4 regions of the Vibrio sp. HM8-C genome follow, and region 4 is predicted to be linked to each of the others. Evidence: predicted binding sites of a transcription regulator. Region 4 holds the regulator's gene; each other region holds the start of a gene.
What was found. Region 4 encodes PurR, which represses purine synthesis genes. Its sites were predicted from a motif close to TNANGNAAACGTTTNCNTNA; they were not measured.
Positions count from the first base shown of each region.

Region 1: metK (methionine adenosyltransferase) is a predicted target of PurR. The motif match lies at 1,591-1,610, and genes of this name have one in related genera.
Region 2: purE (5-(carboxyamino)imidazole ribonucleotide mutase) is a predicted target of PurR. The motif match lies at 1,802-1,821, and genes of this name have one in related genera.
Region 3: folD (bifunctional methylenetetrahydrofolate dehydrogenase/methenyltetrahydrofolate cyclohydrolase FolD) is a predicted target of PurR. The motif match lies at 1,910-1,929, and genes of this name have one in related genera.

Region 1 is NZ_JBMMKS010000015.1:24,986-29,324, reverse strand. It holds gene ACOSVQ_RS16135 (DUF2189 domain-containing protein) at 1-49, opposite strand, end outside; gene metK (methionine adenosyltransferase) at 293-1,447, opposite strand; gene tkt (transketolase) at 1,764-3,761, shown strand; gene epd (erythrose-4-phosphate dehydrogenase) at 3,912-4,339, shown strand, end outside.
Region 2 is NZ_JBMMKS010000019.1:70,807-75,145, reverse strand. It holds gene aroE (shikimate dehydrogenase) at 1-63, opposite strand, end outside; gene hemF (oxygen-dependent coproporphyrinogen oxidase) at 146-1,060, opposite strand; gene tsaC (L-threonylcarbamoyladenylate synthase type 1 TsaC) at 1,094-1,651, opposite strand; gene purE (5-(carboxyamino)imidazole ribonucleotide mutase) at 1,894-2,379, shown strand; gene ACOSVQ_RS18400 (5-(carboxyamino)imidazole ribonucleotide synthase) at 2,383-3,516, shown strand; gene ACOSVQ_RS18395 (DNA topoisomerase family protein) at 3,576-4,142, opposite strand; gene ACOSVQ_RS18390 (DUF494 family protein) at 4,158-4,339, opposite strand, start outside.
Region 3 is NZ_JBMMKS010000001.1:320,864-325,202, forward strand. It holds gene ACOSVQ_RS01460 (lytic murein transglycosylase) at 1-918, shown strand, start outside; gene folD (bifunctional methylenetetrahydrofolate dehydrogenase/methenyltetrahydrofolate cyclohydrolase FolD) at 983-1,843, opposite strand; tRNA gene ACOSVQ_RS01470 (tRNA-Arg) at 2,044-2,120, shown strand; gene ACOSVQ_RS01475 (hypothetical protein) at 2,577-3,035, shown strand; gene ACOSVQ_RS01480 (helix-turn-helix domain-containing protein) at 3,121-3,306, shown strand; gene ACOSVQ_RS01485 (hypothetical protein) at 3,317-3,673, shown strand; gene ACOSVQ_RS01490 (hypothetical protein) at 3,763-4,236, shown strand.
Region 4 is NZ_JBMMKS010000022.1:61,805-66,143, reverse strand. It holds gene ACOSVQ_RS19360 (TfoX/Sxy family DNA transformation protein) at 36-623, opposite strand; cyclic di-GMP riboswitch class I at 737-835, opposite strand; gene purR (HTH-type transcriptional repressor PurR) at 1,009-2,016, opposite strand; gene torD (molecular chaperone TorD) at 2,298-2,945, opposite strand; gene elyC (envelope biogenesis factor ElyC) at 3,103-3,924, opposite strand; gene cmoM (tRNA uridine 5-oxyacetic acid(34) methyltransferase CmoM) at 4,014-4,339, shown strand, end outside.

The DNA of each region.
Region 1 (4,339 bases), on a different contig from region 4:
CTTCTTTGTCTTTTTGCTTGAAGTCAGAAGGGTCTACTGTACGAGGCATAAATCCTCCCAAAACAATATGGCAGTGAATAAGAAAGTTCGGTTTTGTTCGAGCACAAAATACTCGTTAGTTTTGTAACATTTTATTAACTGTTACTTTGTTAACTATTGTTGATAAGGCTGAAAATTACAAATGTGCTGGTGGAATTTTAATCAGGCGAGATTTTGAAAGTGCACAAAAACAAAAGCCCCCGCCAGATGGCGAGGGCTTGTCAGTAAAGCGTTTTGAACTACTTGTTTTGAATTACTTAAGGTTTGCGAAATCGCGTAGTAATTCAACTTTGTCAGTTGCTTCCCAAGGGAATTCTTCACGACCGAAGTGACCGTAAGCTGCTGTTTTCTTGTAGATAGGCTGAAGTAGGTTCAACATCTCTTGCAGACCGTATGGACGTAGGTCGAAGAACTGACGAACGGCTTCGATGATGATGTCGTGAGATACTTTCTCGGTACCGAACGTTTCAACCATGATAGATGTTGGATCAGCAACACCGATTGCGTATGAAAGTTGGATTTCACAACGATCAGCCATGCCTGCTGCTACGATGTTCTTTGCAACGTAACGAGCTGCGTATGCTGCTGAACGGTCAACTTTTGATGGATCTTTACCAGAGAATGCACCACCTCCGTGACGAGCTGCGCCGCCGTAAGTATCTACGATGATTTTACGACCAGTCAGACCACAGTCACCCATTGGGCCACCGATTACGAAACGACCAGTTGGGTTGATGAAGAACTTAGTTTCTTTGCTCAACCATTCTGCTGGAAGCACTGGTTTGATGATCTCTTCCATTACTGCTTCACGCAGATCTGGAGTAGAGATTGAATCACAGTGTTGAGTTGAAAGAACAACTGCATCGATACCAACGATCTTACCTTGTTCGTATTGGAACGTTACCTGAGATTTTGCATCAGGGCGTAACCAAGGAAGCGTGCCGTTCTTACGAACTTCAGCTTGCTTTTGTACTAGAAGGTGAGAGTAAGTGATCGGTGCTGGCATCAGTACGTCAGTTTCGTTTGTTGCGTAACCGAACATGATACCTTGGTCACCAGCGCCTTGCTCTTTAGGATCTGCTTTATCAACACCTTGGTTGATGTCTGGAGACTGCTTACCAATGGTGTTTAGAACTGCACATGAGTTAGCATCGAAGCCCATATCTGAATGGACATAACCGATTTCACGAACAGTCTCACGAGTTAGTTCTTCAATATCAACCCATGCTGAAGTTGTGATCTCACCACCAACCATAACCATGCCGGTTTTTACGTAAGTTTCACAAGCAACACGTGCTTTAGGGTCTTGTTCCAAAATAGCATCTAGAACCGCATCTGAGATTTGGTCTGCGATTTTATCTGGATGGCCTTCTGATACCGACTCAGAAGTAAACAGGTGTTTAGCCATGGTAGCTCCATATAAGTAGTCAAAAAGTAGGGAAAAACTATTTTCACTACTTTGAAAAAAGTTCATTATGTAGGCGTTTCTACATCTAGACGGCTATTTTAGTTCTCTATGCTTAAATTACAAGCTCTTTTTCACTTTTAGATATAACCAAACGTTTGCTTACATACTGTCTTTACAAGCAAGTTCATCTGTGTGTAACCGACAAAAATTACTTGAACAACTAAGTAAACGATTGCAGTGGTTTAGGTGCTTTGTAACAATACCGCATAGTATAGATGGGATTATTTTACTTCGCTTAAATCAATCAGGAGCTGACATGGCGTCTCGCAAACAATTGGCTAATGCAATCCGTGCTCTGAGTATGGACGGTGTTCAAAAAGCTAACTCTGGCCACCCGGGTGCACCTATGGGTATGGCGGATATCGCTGAAGTACTTTGGCGTTCACACCTAAACCATAACCCTCAAAACCCTAACTGGGCTGACCGCGACCGTTTCATTCTGTCTAACGGTCATGGCTCGATGCTGATTTACTCACTGCTTCACCTTTCTGGTTACGAGCTTTCAATGGAAGATTTAAAGAACTTCCGTCAGCTTCACTCAAAAACTCCAGGTCACCCAGAATACGGTTATGCGCCAGGTGTTGAAACGACGACTGGTCCACTAGGTCAAGGTATCACTAACGCTGTGGGTATGGCGTTGGCTGAGAAAGCGCTTGCTGCTCAGTTCAACAAAGAAGGCCACGACATCGTTGACCACTTCACATACGCGTTCATGGGCGACGGCTGTATGATGGAAGGTATCTCGCACGAGGCGTGTTCTCTTGCGGGTACACTAGGTCTGGGCAAACTGATTGCATTCTGGGATGACAACGGTATCTCTATCGATGGTCACGTAGAAGGTTGGTTTGCTGACGATACACCAAAACGTTTCGAAGCGTACGGCTGGCATGTTATCCCTGCGGTTGATGGTCACGATGCTGACGCAATCAACGCAGCGATTGAAGCAGCGAAAGCAGAAACAGGTCGTCCAACTCTAATCTGTACTAAAACCATCATCGGTTTTGGTTCGCCAAACAAAGCTGGCTCACACGACTGTCACGGTGCTCCACTAGGCGCTGATGAAATCAAAGCAGCACGTGAATTCCTAGGTTGGGAATACGCACCGTTTGAAATCCCAGCAGATATTTACGCGCAGTGGGATGCAAAAGAAGCTGGCGCAGCGAAAGAAGCAGCATGGGATCAAAAATTCGCAGCGTACGCAGCGGCATACCCAGAGCTAGCAGCAGAATTCAAACGTCGTGTGAACGGCGAACTTCCAGCTGAGTGGGAAGAAAAAGCAAACGCGGTTATCGCTGAGCTTCAAGCAAACCCAGCGAACATTGCATCACGTAAAGCATCACAAAACGCACTCGAAGCGTTTGGTAAAATGCTCCCTGAGTTCATGGGCGGCTCGGCTGACCTTGCACCTTCAAACCTAACCATGTGGTCTGGCTCTAAGTCAATCACGCCAGAAGATGCATCAGGCAACTACATCCATTACGGTGTTCGTGAATTCGGTATGACGGCTATCATGAACGGTATCGCGCTACACGGTGGTTTCGTTCCTTACGGCGCAACCTTCCTGATGTTCATGGAATACGCACGTAACGCACTGCGTATGGCGGCACTGATGAAAGTGCAAAACATCCAAGTGTACACGCACGACTCTATCGGTCTTGGCGAAGATGGCCCAACTCACCAACCGGTTGAGCAAACCGCTTCTCTACGTCTGACTCCAAACATGAGCACATGGCGTCCATGTGACCAAGTTGAATCAGCAGTGGCTTGGAAACTGGCTATCGAGCGTAAAGACGCGCCAACAGCGCTTATCTTCTCTCGTCAAAACCTGGCACAGCAACCACGCTCCGCAGAGCAAGTAGCTGACATCGCTAAGGGTGGTTACATCCTGAAAGATTGTACAGGTAAACCTGAGCTAATCCTGATTGCAACAGGCTCTGAAGTTGATTTGGCTGTGAAAGCGGCTGAGCAACTTACTGCTGAAGGTAAACAAGTACGTGTTGTTTCAATGCCATCAACCGATGCATTTGATAAACAAGACGCAGCTTACCGCAGTGCAGTTCTGCCAGCAGACGTAACAGCGCGTATCGCTATCGAAGCGGGTATCGCGGATTACTGGTACAAGTACGTTGGCCTAAACGGCAAAATCATCGGTATGACGACATTCGGTGAATCTGCACCTGCAGATCAACTGTTCAAGATGTTTGGCTTCACAGTTGAAAACGTAGTTGAGAAAGCAAACGAGCTACTTGTTTAATCAAATACGATAAAGAACAGACCTCCCCGCCACAGTGCGGGGTTTTTTTTGATGTGAAATAAATGGTTGGATCACCTCTGTTCAGGGTGCGCTTTAAGCTGTCATCGGTTACTATCTGTGCCACGAATTTTTAGTCGGTTGATAGTACGGATGTTAAGAGTCGCAATTAATGGATTCGGGCGAATAGGGCGTAATGTTTTGCGCGCTGTTTACGAAAGTGGCAAAGCTCAGCAGATAAAAGTGGTTGCTGTAAATGAATTAGCTCAGCCTGAGGCTATGGCGCACTTATTACAGTACGACACCAGTCATGGTCGTTTTGGAAAGAAAATTTCTCACGATCAAGAACATCTCTATGTCCATCATGAAAATGGTGAGTTTGATAGTGTTCGAATTCTTCACTCTTCTGACATTCATTTATTACCTTGGCGTGATCTCGAAGTCGATATCGTTTTAGATTGTACCGGTGTATACGGCTCTAAAGCAGATGGGGAGCAACATATTGCAGCTGGTGCGAAGAAAGTTCTGTTTTCTCACCCAGGCTCTGCCGATCTTGATAACACCATTATTTACGGTGTGAA
Region 2 (4,339 bases), on a different contig from region 4:
AGGTGATTTGCTGTGCCCGATAGGATTACCAAACACTGCATAGTGATCTTTTACAAAAGCCATATCCCTGCCTCTACCGATAAAAAGGTCGCTAAGTTTGTTATTTAACAATACTTAACGACCCTATCACTCAGTGCAATTTCTGTCACCACTCGCGCGCTACTAAAAACTCATTCAGTTTTGCTTCGCAACTGCCAGCTTCAGGCTGATAGTTATATTCCCAGCGAGCAAGTGGCGGCATAGACATCAGTATTGATTCTGTGCGGCCGCCAGTCTGCAGACCAAAAAGCGTTCCTCGGTCAAACACTAAGTTAAATTCCACATAGCGACCACGACGATACAACTGGAACTGACGTTCTCTCTCGCCATACTCGGTCGCTTTACGATGCTCAACAATAGGAACGTAAGCTTGGCAGTAACCTTCACCCACCGCTTTTATATAGTCAAAGCACTTATCAAATTCCCAATGATTCAGATCATCAAAGAATAGGCCGCCCACACCACGAGTTTCTTCTCGGTGAGGAAGATAGAAATAGCGATCACACCACTCTTTATGTTGTTGATAAACGTCATCGCCAAACGGTGCACATAGCGCTTTCGCCGTTTCATGCCATTGTTGGCAATCTTCAACAAAAGGATAGAAAGGTGTTAAATCGAAACCACCACCAAACCACCAAATAGGTTCTTCGCCATCTTTCTCTGCAATAAAGAAACGTACGTTGGCATGAGAAGTTGGAACATAAGGGTTTTTCGGGTGCATAACTAAAGAGACACCCATTGCTTCAAACTTACGTCCCGCCAATTCAGGGCGATGTGCCGTTGCTGACGCTGGCATTTGTTTACCCGTGACATGCGAAAAGTTCACACCACCTTGCTCAAAAACCAAACCATCACGCATCACGCGAGAGCGACCACCGCCGCCGAGTTTTTCTCCCGGCTCACGATGCCAAGCATCTTCAACAAACCGAGCACCACCATCAACGCTTTCCAACTGCTGACAGATCTGATCTTGCAGTGAGAGCAAAAACTGCTTCACAGCTTCTTTATTAATTGTCGACATCTTTTTCCTTACGCATTCCTATCGCAGAGTGGGTTAGCCCTGTCTTAATACTTGTAGAGTTTTTGCATCGCGAATCTCGCTAGGTTTATTTCGCCCACCTGTAGCACCGCGCAAAATCGCAACTAACTTGTCACCCAGTTGCTCTTCCACCTCTTCTGTTGTCATGCAAGAAGGCTGGCCGGTTAAGTTTGCACTGGTTGACGTCAGTGGTTTGCCATAAGCATTACACAGCTGTTGAACCAAAGGATGATCAGTGACACGCACGGCGATGGTATCAAACTGACCACTAACCCATTTAGATACTTTACTGCTCGCTGGCACAACCCAAGTGACAGGGCCTGGCCAAGTAGATTTGATTTGTTGTAACTGTTCTGCAGTTAACTGGCTTTCATCTATATAAGGAAGCAGTTGCTCGTATGAGGCTGCTATCAAAATCAAACCTTTCTCTACAGGTCTTTGCTTTAGTTGCAGCAATTTCTCGATGGCTTCAGGGCTATCCGGATCGCAACCTACACCAAAAACACCTTCTGTCGGGTAAGCAATGACTTCTCCAGACTTCAATGCATGTAAAGCTTGTTCAAAATTATTCACGAAAAACTACCTAATTAAGCTGACTTATTTCTATTTGCGCACAGTGTACAAATTATCGGTGGTTTCTCCTATACCTTAACCAGCGGAAGTTCAAACCACAGGATAGAAAACATCATCATTAAATCGTCCACCATGATTTGGTGAACACAACAACGCAAACGTTTGCTTGATGTAAAAATCCTCGTATAATGCGCGTCGTTCGCTCACGTAATAAAAACGTTTAACGCTTGAAGGAGTTTGAGATGAAAGTCGGTATTATCATGGGTTCCAAATCGGATTGGCCAACCATGAAACTAGCAGCTGAGATGCTAGAGCAATTTGGTGTTCCTTATGAAACGAAAGTGGTTTCAGCTCATCGTACTCCACAACTTCTTGCAGACTACGCAACCAGCGCCAAAGAACGCGGCCTAAAAGTCATTATTGCGGGAGCTGGCGGCGCAGCACACCTTCCGGGTATGACAGCGGCATTCACTAGTCTTCCTGTTCTCGGTGTTCCTGTTCAATCTCGCGCTCTATCTGGTCTAGATTCTCTATACTCGATTGTTCAAATGCCAAAAGGTATTGCGGTCGGCACGCTAGCGATCGGTGAAGCAGGCGCAGCTAACGCAGGTCTTCTTGCTGCTCAAATCATCGGTACTTTTGATGAAGAAGTGATGGCGAAAGTTGAAGCGTTCCGTACAGCTCAAACTGAAGCAGTACTGGCAAATCCAAATCCAGCCGAGGAATAATCAATGCACGTATTGGTATTAGGTTCAGGCCAGCTTGCTCGTATGATGTCACTGGCTGGCGCACCACTTAATATTGAGATTTCTGCGTTTGACGTTAACAGCAAAAATGTCGTTCATCCTTTAACGCAAGCTGTGATTGGTCACGGTCTAGAGCAAGCGATTGAAAAAGCGGATGTGATTACGGCTGAATTTGAGCATATTCCTCATGATGTGCTGGAAGTATGTGAACGTAGCGGAAAATTTCTTCCAAGCACGGATTCCATTAAAGCAGGTGGCGACCGCCGACTTGAGAAAGCATTGTTAGATAACGCTGGTGTACGTAATGCAAAGTATACGGTTATCAATACTCGTGAAGATTTTGACACCGCCATTGCCCACGTTGGTATTCCAATGGTACTAAAAAGTGCTTTGGGTGGTTACGACGGTAAAGGTCAATGGCGTCTGAAAAACGCAGAAGATGCAGATAATATTTGGCCAGAGATGGCTGAGTGTATTGCTTCTTCTAACAATCAAGCGATTGTTGCTGAAGAGTTTGTGCCATTTGACCGTGAAGTTTCTCTGGTCGGTGCACGTGGTAAGAATGGCGAAGTTGCCGTTTACCCATTAGCAGAAAACGTACATGTGAATGGTGTTCTTAGCCTTTCAACCGCTATTGATGCTCCAGAGCTTCAAGAGCAGGCAAAAGAAATGTTTGCGGCTGTTGCAAACAGTTTGGATTACGTAGGCGTATTAGCTTTAGAGTTCTTTGATGTTCAAGGAAAGCTACTGGTTAACGAAATTGCTCCTCGCGTCCACAACTCAGGTCACTGGACTCAACAAGGCGCTGAAACGTGTCAGTTTGAAAACCATCTACGCGCAGTGTGTGGAATGCCTCTAGGTAGTACCAAACTGGTTCGTGAGACATCCATGATCAATATTCTTGGCGAGGATTCTCTACCAGAAAGCTTACTCGCTATGGAAGGTTGCCATATTCACTGGTATGGCAAAGAAAAACGTCCGGGCAGAAAAATGGGGCACATCAACGTGACCGCAGATTACCATGGTGAGTTAGTGCGTAAACTGTGTGAACTGGCAGAAGTGTTAGATCCGCTTGCTTTCCCTGCCGTTCAAGAAGTGGCTAAACAATTTAAGTCTTAATACTGAATCCCAGACACAAAAAAGGCGCTTTAAGCGCCTTTTTCTATAGTGCTGCTTTTCTACTGTTCTTGAACATACCCACACTTGCGATCCGCACATTGATACTTAGTTCCACTAGCGAGCTTCTTCTCAACCAGCAATGGAAAGCCGCACTTTTCGCACTTACCGGAAATCGGTGGTAAGTTCACTGAAAACTTGCACTTAGGATAGGTATCACAAGCGTAGAAAGTTTTGCCAAAACGTGTTTTTCTCTCTACCAAATGCCCTTTCCCGCATTCAGGACACGCGTATAACTTGCTTGGTTTCTCTTCATCGACAGGACTATCTTGCGATTCGATATGGTGACACTTAGGGTAAGCGCTACAACCGATAAACATCCCATATCGGCCTTGACGAAGCACAAGTTCACTGCCGCATTCAGGACAAGGAACACCAAGTTCTTTAACTATGTGTCCATCATTCTGATGCAGTGGTTTTATGTAGTCGCAATTGGGATATTGGGTACAGCCGAGAAATGGGCCGTGTTTGCCATGGCGAAGCTGTAATGCTCCGCCACATTGTGGACAAGGTTCGTTCAGTGCATGCTCATGAGCTGAAAACAGCTCGCTATCAATTTTACCGCTCATAATACGTTTATTAGCTTAATGAAGAATACCTTGCTCTTTGCTGTACAAGAGCTCTTCCATAAGCGTATAAGCGTTCTCATTTCCCGGAACATTGAACAGCACCATTAGGATGATCCATTTTAGGTCATCCAACTCTAACTCATTGGTCTCAAGCCCCATTACTCGGTCGATAACCATTTCACGAGTTTCAGGCGTTA
Region 3 (4,339 bases), on a different contig from region 4:
GCGAATGAAGTGAGCTTCGAACAGTATGTTGAAGGACTGAAACAACAAGCTCGCGAAGAAGGTATTTCGGAGCAGATTCTCCAATCTGCTTTTACCAAAGTGGAATATAAGCCTCGAGCAATAGTGGCTGACAGAAATCAGCCCGAGAAAAAGAAAACGCTAGACGAGTACATTCCAAGTGCAGTTCCAGATTGGAAAGTAAAACAAGCGCAAGCTCTGTATGAAAAGCATTATCAAGAGTTGAGACGCATTGGCGAACAATATGGCGTGCAACCTCGTTTTATTGTTGCTTTATGGGGTGTAGAAAGTAACTTCGGCGCCAATATGGGGCGCTTTAGTGTTATTGATGCACTCTCAACGATGGCTTATGAAGGTCGACGTGAAGAGTTTTTCCGTAAAGAGACCATGGCAGCACTGCAAATTCTTGAACAAGGCCATATTAAGCCTGAAGAGATGAAAGGCTCTTGGGCTGGCGCGATGGGGCAGTGTCAGTTTATGCCGAGTTCATTCTTAGCCTATGCTGCCGACGGCAATAGTGATGGTAAGAAGGACATTTGGGGCAGCAAATCAGATGTGTTTGCTTCAACTGCAAACTATTTGAGCCAATCTGGGTGGGATGACAAATACACTTGGGGACGTCAGGTTAAAGTACCTCATGGGCTCGATAAGGAACTTGAAGGTCGTCAGCCAGAAAAAGGTAAATACTTGAGTGAGTGGAGCAAGCTTGGAATTACTCGTTACGATGGTAAGCCACTTCCTGCACTGAGTGATGACATTAAAGCTTGGTTGATAATGCCTGATGATGAAGACGGTCGTACCTATTTGGTTTACAACAACTACAACGTGCTGATGAAGTGGAACCGTTCTTATTACTTTGCTTTAGCGGTAAGTCATTTGGCAGACAGAATTGTGTATTAGTCTTATAAGACATCAAAGAAATTAAAAGGGCTCTTAGAGCCCTTTTTAATATCGGTTTGCTTGATTATTTATTGGTGTGGAATTGCTCACATGCAATCATGGTGTTCTCAATCAAACTTGCTACCGTCATCGGACCTACGCCGCCCGGTACAGGCGTAATGAAACTTGCGTTGATGCGTGCAACATCGTATTCAACGTCACCAACCAGTTTGCCATTCTCAAGGCGGTTAATACCGACATCGACCACCACAGCACCTTCTTTGATCCAAGCGCCAGGGATGAAGTTTGGTTTACCTACAGCAACGACTAACACGTCAGCTTGACGAACATGGCTTTCTAGATCTCTGGTAAATCTGTGACATGTTGTGGTTGTGCAGCCTGCAAGTAGCAACTCTAGTGTCATTGGGCGACCAACAATATTGGAAGCGCCAACAATCACAGCATGTTTACCACGCATAGGAATGTTGTAACGATCTAATAGGGTGATAATCCCCTTTGGTGTACATGAACGTAGTTTTGGAATACGTTGCGCTAAACGACCCACGTTGTATGGGTGGAAGCCGTCAACGTCTTTTTCAGGGTGAATACGTTCAAGTACATGTGTTGAATCGATGCCAGCTGGTAGAGGAAGCTGAACAAGAATGCCATCGATTTCTGGGTCTTGGTTAAGTTGATCAACCAAATCCAACAATTCTGCTTCTGAAGCCGTTGCTGGTAAGTCGAAAGACTTAGAAATAAAGCCCACTTCTTCACAAGCGCGTCGTTTGCTTCCAACGTACACTTGTGACGCAGGGTCTTCACCTACAAGCACTACTGCTAGTCCCGGAGCACGTAATCCAGCTTCTGTTCTAGCTTTTACTCGTGCAGCAACTTCTGAACGCACGGTTTTAGAAATAAGTGTTCCATCAATATTTTGAGCAGTCATGACTTTCCTTCACATTTATAGCGAAAATTTTTGCGCGCATTGTCGCAGAAATTTTGATGAACATCTATAAGCAAACGTTTGCTTTGTTGTAATTTTCGGCGCTTGTCCGTTGAGTGGTAAATTTTTAGGCATTTAAATCAGAAACTAAGATAAAGCCGTTGATTTACCAACTTTAACTCGTATAATCCTTTCCCTGTAGCGCGCCCTTAGCTCAGCTGGATAGAGCACCTGCCTTCTAAGCAGGTGGTCACAGGTTCGAATCCTGTAGGGCGTGCCATTTATTCAAAAAAGCCCTGATAACTCAATGAGTTGTCGGGGCTTTGTCGTTTTGGTGGTGCCATAGTGGTGCCGGTGGAATGATGATTTTCTGTATACAAATATTAAGCTGATCACAGTAGCGATAGATAGTTGGGATAGTTTAAGTAAGCTGTGGCAACCTTTAACTATCGTCAAATATATCACTTACAGTATGACTTATAGCAGTAATGAGAGTGGAAAGCCTCTTCACACATCCAGTCCAGTCGTAAAAATCACTATTGAACCATCTCTATCCTCATTTCGGTACCATCAAAATATTTTAGAGCTGGGTACACATAGGGAATCCAGATTTTTTGCTGAGCGATATCAACGCATAATCACATTATTAAATCAATTTGGTATAGAGCTGCCTAAAAGCGAATTCCTAGTGACATTAGGGGATAGCTTAGAGCGAGTACCATTGATGATCTTTCTTATGCGGTCAGATTTACCTATTTTGGGGGGGCGCAAGGAATCATTCGTTTATCTTCTTGATCTCGAAAGGCAGTTCGCTAAAGCAACACTAACAGGTCGGTCAACTACAGCTTCTTATTTGGGTTCAAAAGTAGAAAAAATCTTGGCGTCTTTGCAAGAAGAGTACTACGTAACTAGTTATGTTCAAAGGACTCGCATAACAGCTAAGAAGCAAAGTATAGGCGGTCAAAAGGGTAAATACGATGAATTTTGGAGCGAAATTATACAGCCTAAGATAGAAGACTATTTGCATAATTCCAGCCAGACAGTTGACCAGTTAAGGGAAGATATTGAGTCAGCGATTAAACACGAAAAACCTAACTTTCTATTTGGTAGTGGTGCAAAAGGATTTGAAGAGCTAAATAAAAGAACAGTTGAAAATTGGCTCGTTAAATATAGAAAATTACTAAAAACTAATTAACCACCACAAGTACTTCTTTCGTTTTTACCACCCCTCAACGTAATGATAATTAACCTGATTCAACCAAACTACTAAAGGGTTAATTATGAGCAAAAAACTCAATCGTAAACAAGCAGCAGAGTACCTCGGTTTATCCGAAGGTACCCTCGCCGTATGGGCGTCAACCGGGCGTTACCAATTACCTTTCATTAAAGTCGGTCGCAAGGTCTTATACCGGTTATCTGACCTTGAAGCTTTTATCGAATCAAACGTTGTTACACAAACTAAATAAGGGGAAATTTATGGGTAAAAGATCTCTACACTCGCAATTTATTTTAAATGCGATGCTTAGTGGTGAGCGCTTTAACAAAAGTAGAATCGCTTCTGTTACTACGGAGGATTCCAGCCGGATTATTGATGTCATTAGAAATCATCGTTTAATACCGGTCGTTTGTGAAACCATAGGTGGAGAAGCTGTTTGGTACATAACTCATTGGGAAATATACCGATTTAATCATCAACGAGAACAACAAATACAAGAGATGGAAGATAAAATTATGAAGAAGAGACTGATAACGTTGGCTAAACGAATTCATAGAGTTTTGGAACAGGGGCAAGTCGATCAGTTGTTTGCAATAGTTAACCAATTGGCAGGCTAAAATTAAAGCCAACAGAAAGTTGGCTTCATATAGATGCTGGTGGTCGTAGTTTGGCGACTGAGTACCACCAGCTTTCAATGGTAGTGTATATGAAAAACAAGAAACTAAAAAGGAACTCAGGGAGATTTGCCGGAATTCCTCATACGATTTTGATCACTGAGGCTTACACGCAGTTAGCTCCGCTAAGTAAAGCGATACTGCTTGAGCTCGCTGCTCAGTATGACACTAAAAATAATGGGTACTTGAGTTTGACCAGAAAAGACTTAAGTGTTCGAGGTTTTAATAGTCCGGGTTCGAACCAGAAGGCTATTGAAGCACTAATAGAGGCTGGATTTATTACCAGAACTATAAAAGGAGGTATAAGCAGTGGGAAAAAACACTGTCATTTATACGGTATTAATTGGCAGCCTTCAAATGAAAGAAGCGACAGACCTTTTCATCAGCCGTTGGAAAAAGGGATTAAAGAGTGCCGCGAGTTGGTGCTTGATGGAGACAAAATTTCGATCTTGCTCCCAAGGGAACAGAATCAACGTCCTGATTTGAGACTAGTAAGGTCGGTTTAAGGTACTGATTTGAGACAAGTCTAGAGTTTTTAAGTCTCAAATTAAGACTAGTGATAATTGGAAAGATTATTTAAATCATTATCTTATGTGATTTTGTTAATTG
Region 4 (4,339 bases):
GTAGAGTGCTTTATATATTATTGAGAACACGAAGTTTACAGCTTACGCATTAACTCGTCTCGACGAGATTGAGGGATGACAGACCAGTGTTTACCTTCAATTGCACCTTCAAGAGCCCACAGAAGTTCGATACCAACAGTTGTAGTATGGGATTCTTGTACCGCTAAGTACGCAGCGACAGCGCCTTTCTGTTGCAGCATGTCAACAGAATCGATTCCAGCTTTCTTAAGCATACGCTCGGTCGCCAATCTCATGTTTGGAAGATCTTTAAGGCGGTCAGGTTTAGCTTTTGCTTGAGTTTCGCGTTCTTGCTTTGCTACTTCTAAAGCTTGCTTTGCTTTTTCAATAATTAGTTCTGGGGTTTCCCAAATATTCTCAGGCAAAGCAAAGTATTTAGTTACAACAGGGAACCCGCGTTTTTTATAAACGTAAGGCTCATATCCTTGTTGCTGGAAATTTTTTGAGGATTGATCGTCCGCGCGAATGTGTAGTCGGTTATTAACGACCAGAGCAAACATCGCGTCATCGATGAAAATGCCAAACCCTCCGAACATAGAACGCGATTTTACACTTCCTAGTTGTTCAAAAAGTTGCATTGAGTCTTTTAGTACTGGTTTATCCATGCTGTTAGTCTCGGTGTATTAACTAATACGCCACCAAATTCAGGTCCGAGAGAATAGCAAAAGAATACATTGAGTATGTCAATCAATGGTCAACTCATGTATGCCTTTTTGCCATCGGCAACCCCGCTACCTACCAATTATGCATTAACACAATTTGGTTTAGGCCGGAGGCTTTGCGTCCCATCCTTTCAGATGGTTTGCCCTGTGCGTGACATTTCTTTCAAAATAATAATCAAAACTTTGAATAAGCATCACACTTATGTGATTTAAATGTGATGTTGGTTCAGAAAATGAATTTTCTGTTTGCGCTTTTATTACTAATGAAAAATTTTGCGAGATCGCTCTCACAAGCTCTGGAGAAACCAGAGCTTGGATTTGAAACTTATTATTTTGTTAAATCTTTTACAGTGTCGCGCTCGACAATTTCAGGGTGCATTTCAAAGATGCGGCGTTCGTGCTCTTTATCTTTGATACGCTCCAATAATATCTCAAAGGCGTTTTTACCAACGCGACGTTTCGGTTGGTGAATGGTTGTTAAAGGAGGTGAGAAGTACTCTGCCAGCTCGATGTTGTCGTAACCGATGACTGAAATATCATCAGGTACACGTACGCCTTTCTGTTGCAGGCGAGACATCAGACCTAGAGCCATAGTGTCATTGAAACAGAAAACCGCCGTTGGCATTTTATCCATAGCGATAATTTTATCTGCGGCAAGTACAGCTGTATCACATTCGAAGTTACCTTCAAGAATCCAGTTGTCATTAACGTTTAAGTTCGCTTCTTCCATCGCACGACGGAAACCAGCGATACGCTCCTGACAAGCAAGTTTGTTTAAGTGACCACTTAAGCAAGCGATATCTTTATGTCCTCTATCAATGAGGTATTTAGTCGCTAGATAGCCACCTAATTCAGAGTTATCAATGATTTTATCCGCTTTAGATGCTTCTGGACCCCAGTCCATAATAACTTTTGGAATATCAGAGTGACTTTCTAGCATTTCCGACAGTTCTTGAGTGAGGTCTGAACACATAACCAAAATGCCATCAACACGTTTTTCTGCGAGCATTCGGATATAGTCTCTCTGCTTCTCGTAAATACCACCAGTATTACAAAGAATTAGAGTGTAACCTTGACGATAACAGTAGCTCTCTACACCATCGATGACTTCAGAAAAGAATAAGTTGGTTGATTGTGTCACCAACATACCGATTGTACGGGTCGTGTTGCATTTCAAGCTACGCGCTACGGCACTTGGTGCGTAGTTAAGCTCTTTCACTGCTTCAAGAACTTTCTCTTGAGTCGCTTCAGCAACAAAGCGAGTTTTATTAATTACGTGTGATACGGTTGTGGTCGATACGCCTGCAAGGCGAGCAACATCTTTAATCGTAGCCATAGATTTGTCCTGTTTTGACTGCTGATTTTAGCTAAATTTTTATTAGGTCAAACAAACCCGATTACTGGCCGGATTCAGCAGCGGCGAAGTTAATAAAGCTTCTAGCCTAAAGTCACTAAAACACAAAAACCGCTTTGAAACAGCGGTTTGCGTTTTAAATAATGATTCATCTTATTTGGTGTTGAGTTTAAACCGCAAACGGTTAGCTCGCAACGACAAATCATTGGTGCAAACTTAACTGTAGTCACAATTCACGGCCTAAGTTTAGCCATGGATGAGAATCAGTTGCCAGTAAGGTAATTTAAATCAAGCTCTAAAAAAGCGACTAATAATACTGATATTGATGAATAAAACCCTAATTTATCTCTGGCTGAACAATGAAAAGAAAAATCTGGTATCCAGCTCAGTAAATGATTACGGATATAGTCGGCTTGGAACTGAAGTGCTTTTTCCATATGCGTTTGTTTTTCAAGTTCGTTGGAGCGGATGATGAGGTGCCCAAGGAAATCTAACTCTATGGCGAGATGGTCATAAGACTGACCGGATTGTTCTTGTACGTGCACCCCGTTATGTTCCATCAGTTGTGCAATTCTTTGAGCCGGGGTCGTTTCAACCATTTTCGATTTGTCTATGTACAAAGAAGCATAGGGAAGTGCGGATTCACCATCGCATTTCAAAAATAGGTTATAGAAGCTATCGGCGACTTGAACTTGTGCGTCATCCTGAAAAAGAAGTCGTTCTAGAACTGTACGAAGTTTATGTATTGATGATGACAACTGTACGTTTTCGCCAAGTCCACTAAGGAAGTTTTGAATTTCAGCTGATTTGTATTTTTCAAGCTCTTGGTAACTCAATTCACTGGCAAACAACCCTGAAAGCCACCAATAGATTTCAGCACGTTTTTCATTAAATGCTTTAATTTCCTTCATTGTTTAGCTCCGCTTTGGATCTTTTCTAAGTCTAAGCATGAATTGTGATATATAGGAAATTTGGCAGCGAATTTAGCTGTACTAATCGCTCAATATGATCTGTATTTGGAGAGATATGAAAGACCCGCTTGAAGCGGGTCTAGGTAATAGTGTGTTGTTACTGCTGGCTCTGTGTGGACGTTTCTTCATAGCCAGCCACATAGTCACGAAGTGTTTGCCAAAGCTGACCTAAACTCTCGTGCCAGTAGCGCTCGGTTTGCTCAAGATAACGCGCTTTAGGAGCGTATTTTTCCCAAGGTTGAGCAATGTTCACGTGCGCAAGATAATTGGTTGGAGCTGGAATTGGGTTTAATCCAGCCGATTCAAATTCTTTAATCGCTCTTTCCATATGGCTCGCTGAAGTAACCAATACGAGCTTTCTGTTTTGAACGAATGCCGCCGCTTGTCTTGCTTCTTCCCATGTATCTTTTGCTGTTTCTAGCAAAACGATATCGGATTTAGCAACACCTAAAGCCAGAGCAACTCTTGCCAACATACGTGCATGGCTGAATTCGCTACCGCCAGCATATCCTGACAGAATCAGTTTTGAGCCTGGGTACATTCTGACAATACGAATACCTTCCGCTAGACGCATTAAAGCGGTGCGAGAAAGCTCTGATGTAGGAGGTATATCGTCGTCAACAACATGACCGTTACCTAACACCATTACATAATCAATAGTTCCTTCCACTGGAAGGAAAGCTGAATATTGACGCTCAAGCGGCATCAATAAACGAGTTGAGATAGGTTGAAAAGAAATAAGGAAAAGACTGGTTAGTGAAAACAAAACGATGAGACTGCCAGTCTTACGTTTGGCAGTGAACATAATCAGCATTAAGCCGATGAATCCCACAATCAGCAGTGCTGGCAAGGGCATTAAAAAGGATGAAACAATTTTTTTCAGCTCAAACATAAACAAAATAGTCCGAAAAAACAGCACTTGATAATAAAAAGGGCGAAACCCCCTTTATTCCTGCTATTCCTATGACAAAATAGCAGCACGAATTCGTTATCATAACTCAAGCCGCCGTGACAGAAGATCGCAATTTCGACGATATTGCCCACAAATTTGCAAAAAATATCTATGGCTCTGACAAAGGAGAAATCCGCCAAGTCATTGTTTGGGAAGATCTCACTCAGTTGTTAGCAAATTTTGAACAGTCAGAAACTCCATTGCATGTTTTAGATGCTGGAGGTGGACTCGCACAGATGTCACAGAAGCTTGCGAAGCTTGGACATCGAATAACCTTGTGTGATCTCTCTTCTGAAATGCTCAATCTTGCCAAGCAGGATATTGCCAATCATGGCTTGCTTGATCAATATCATTTTGTTCATTCTCCTGTGCAAACTGTTCA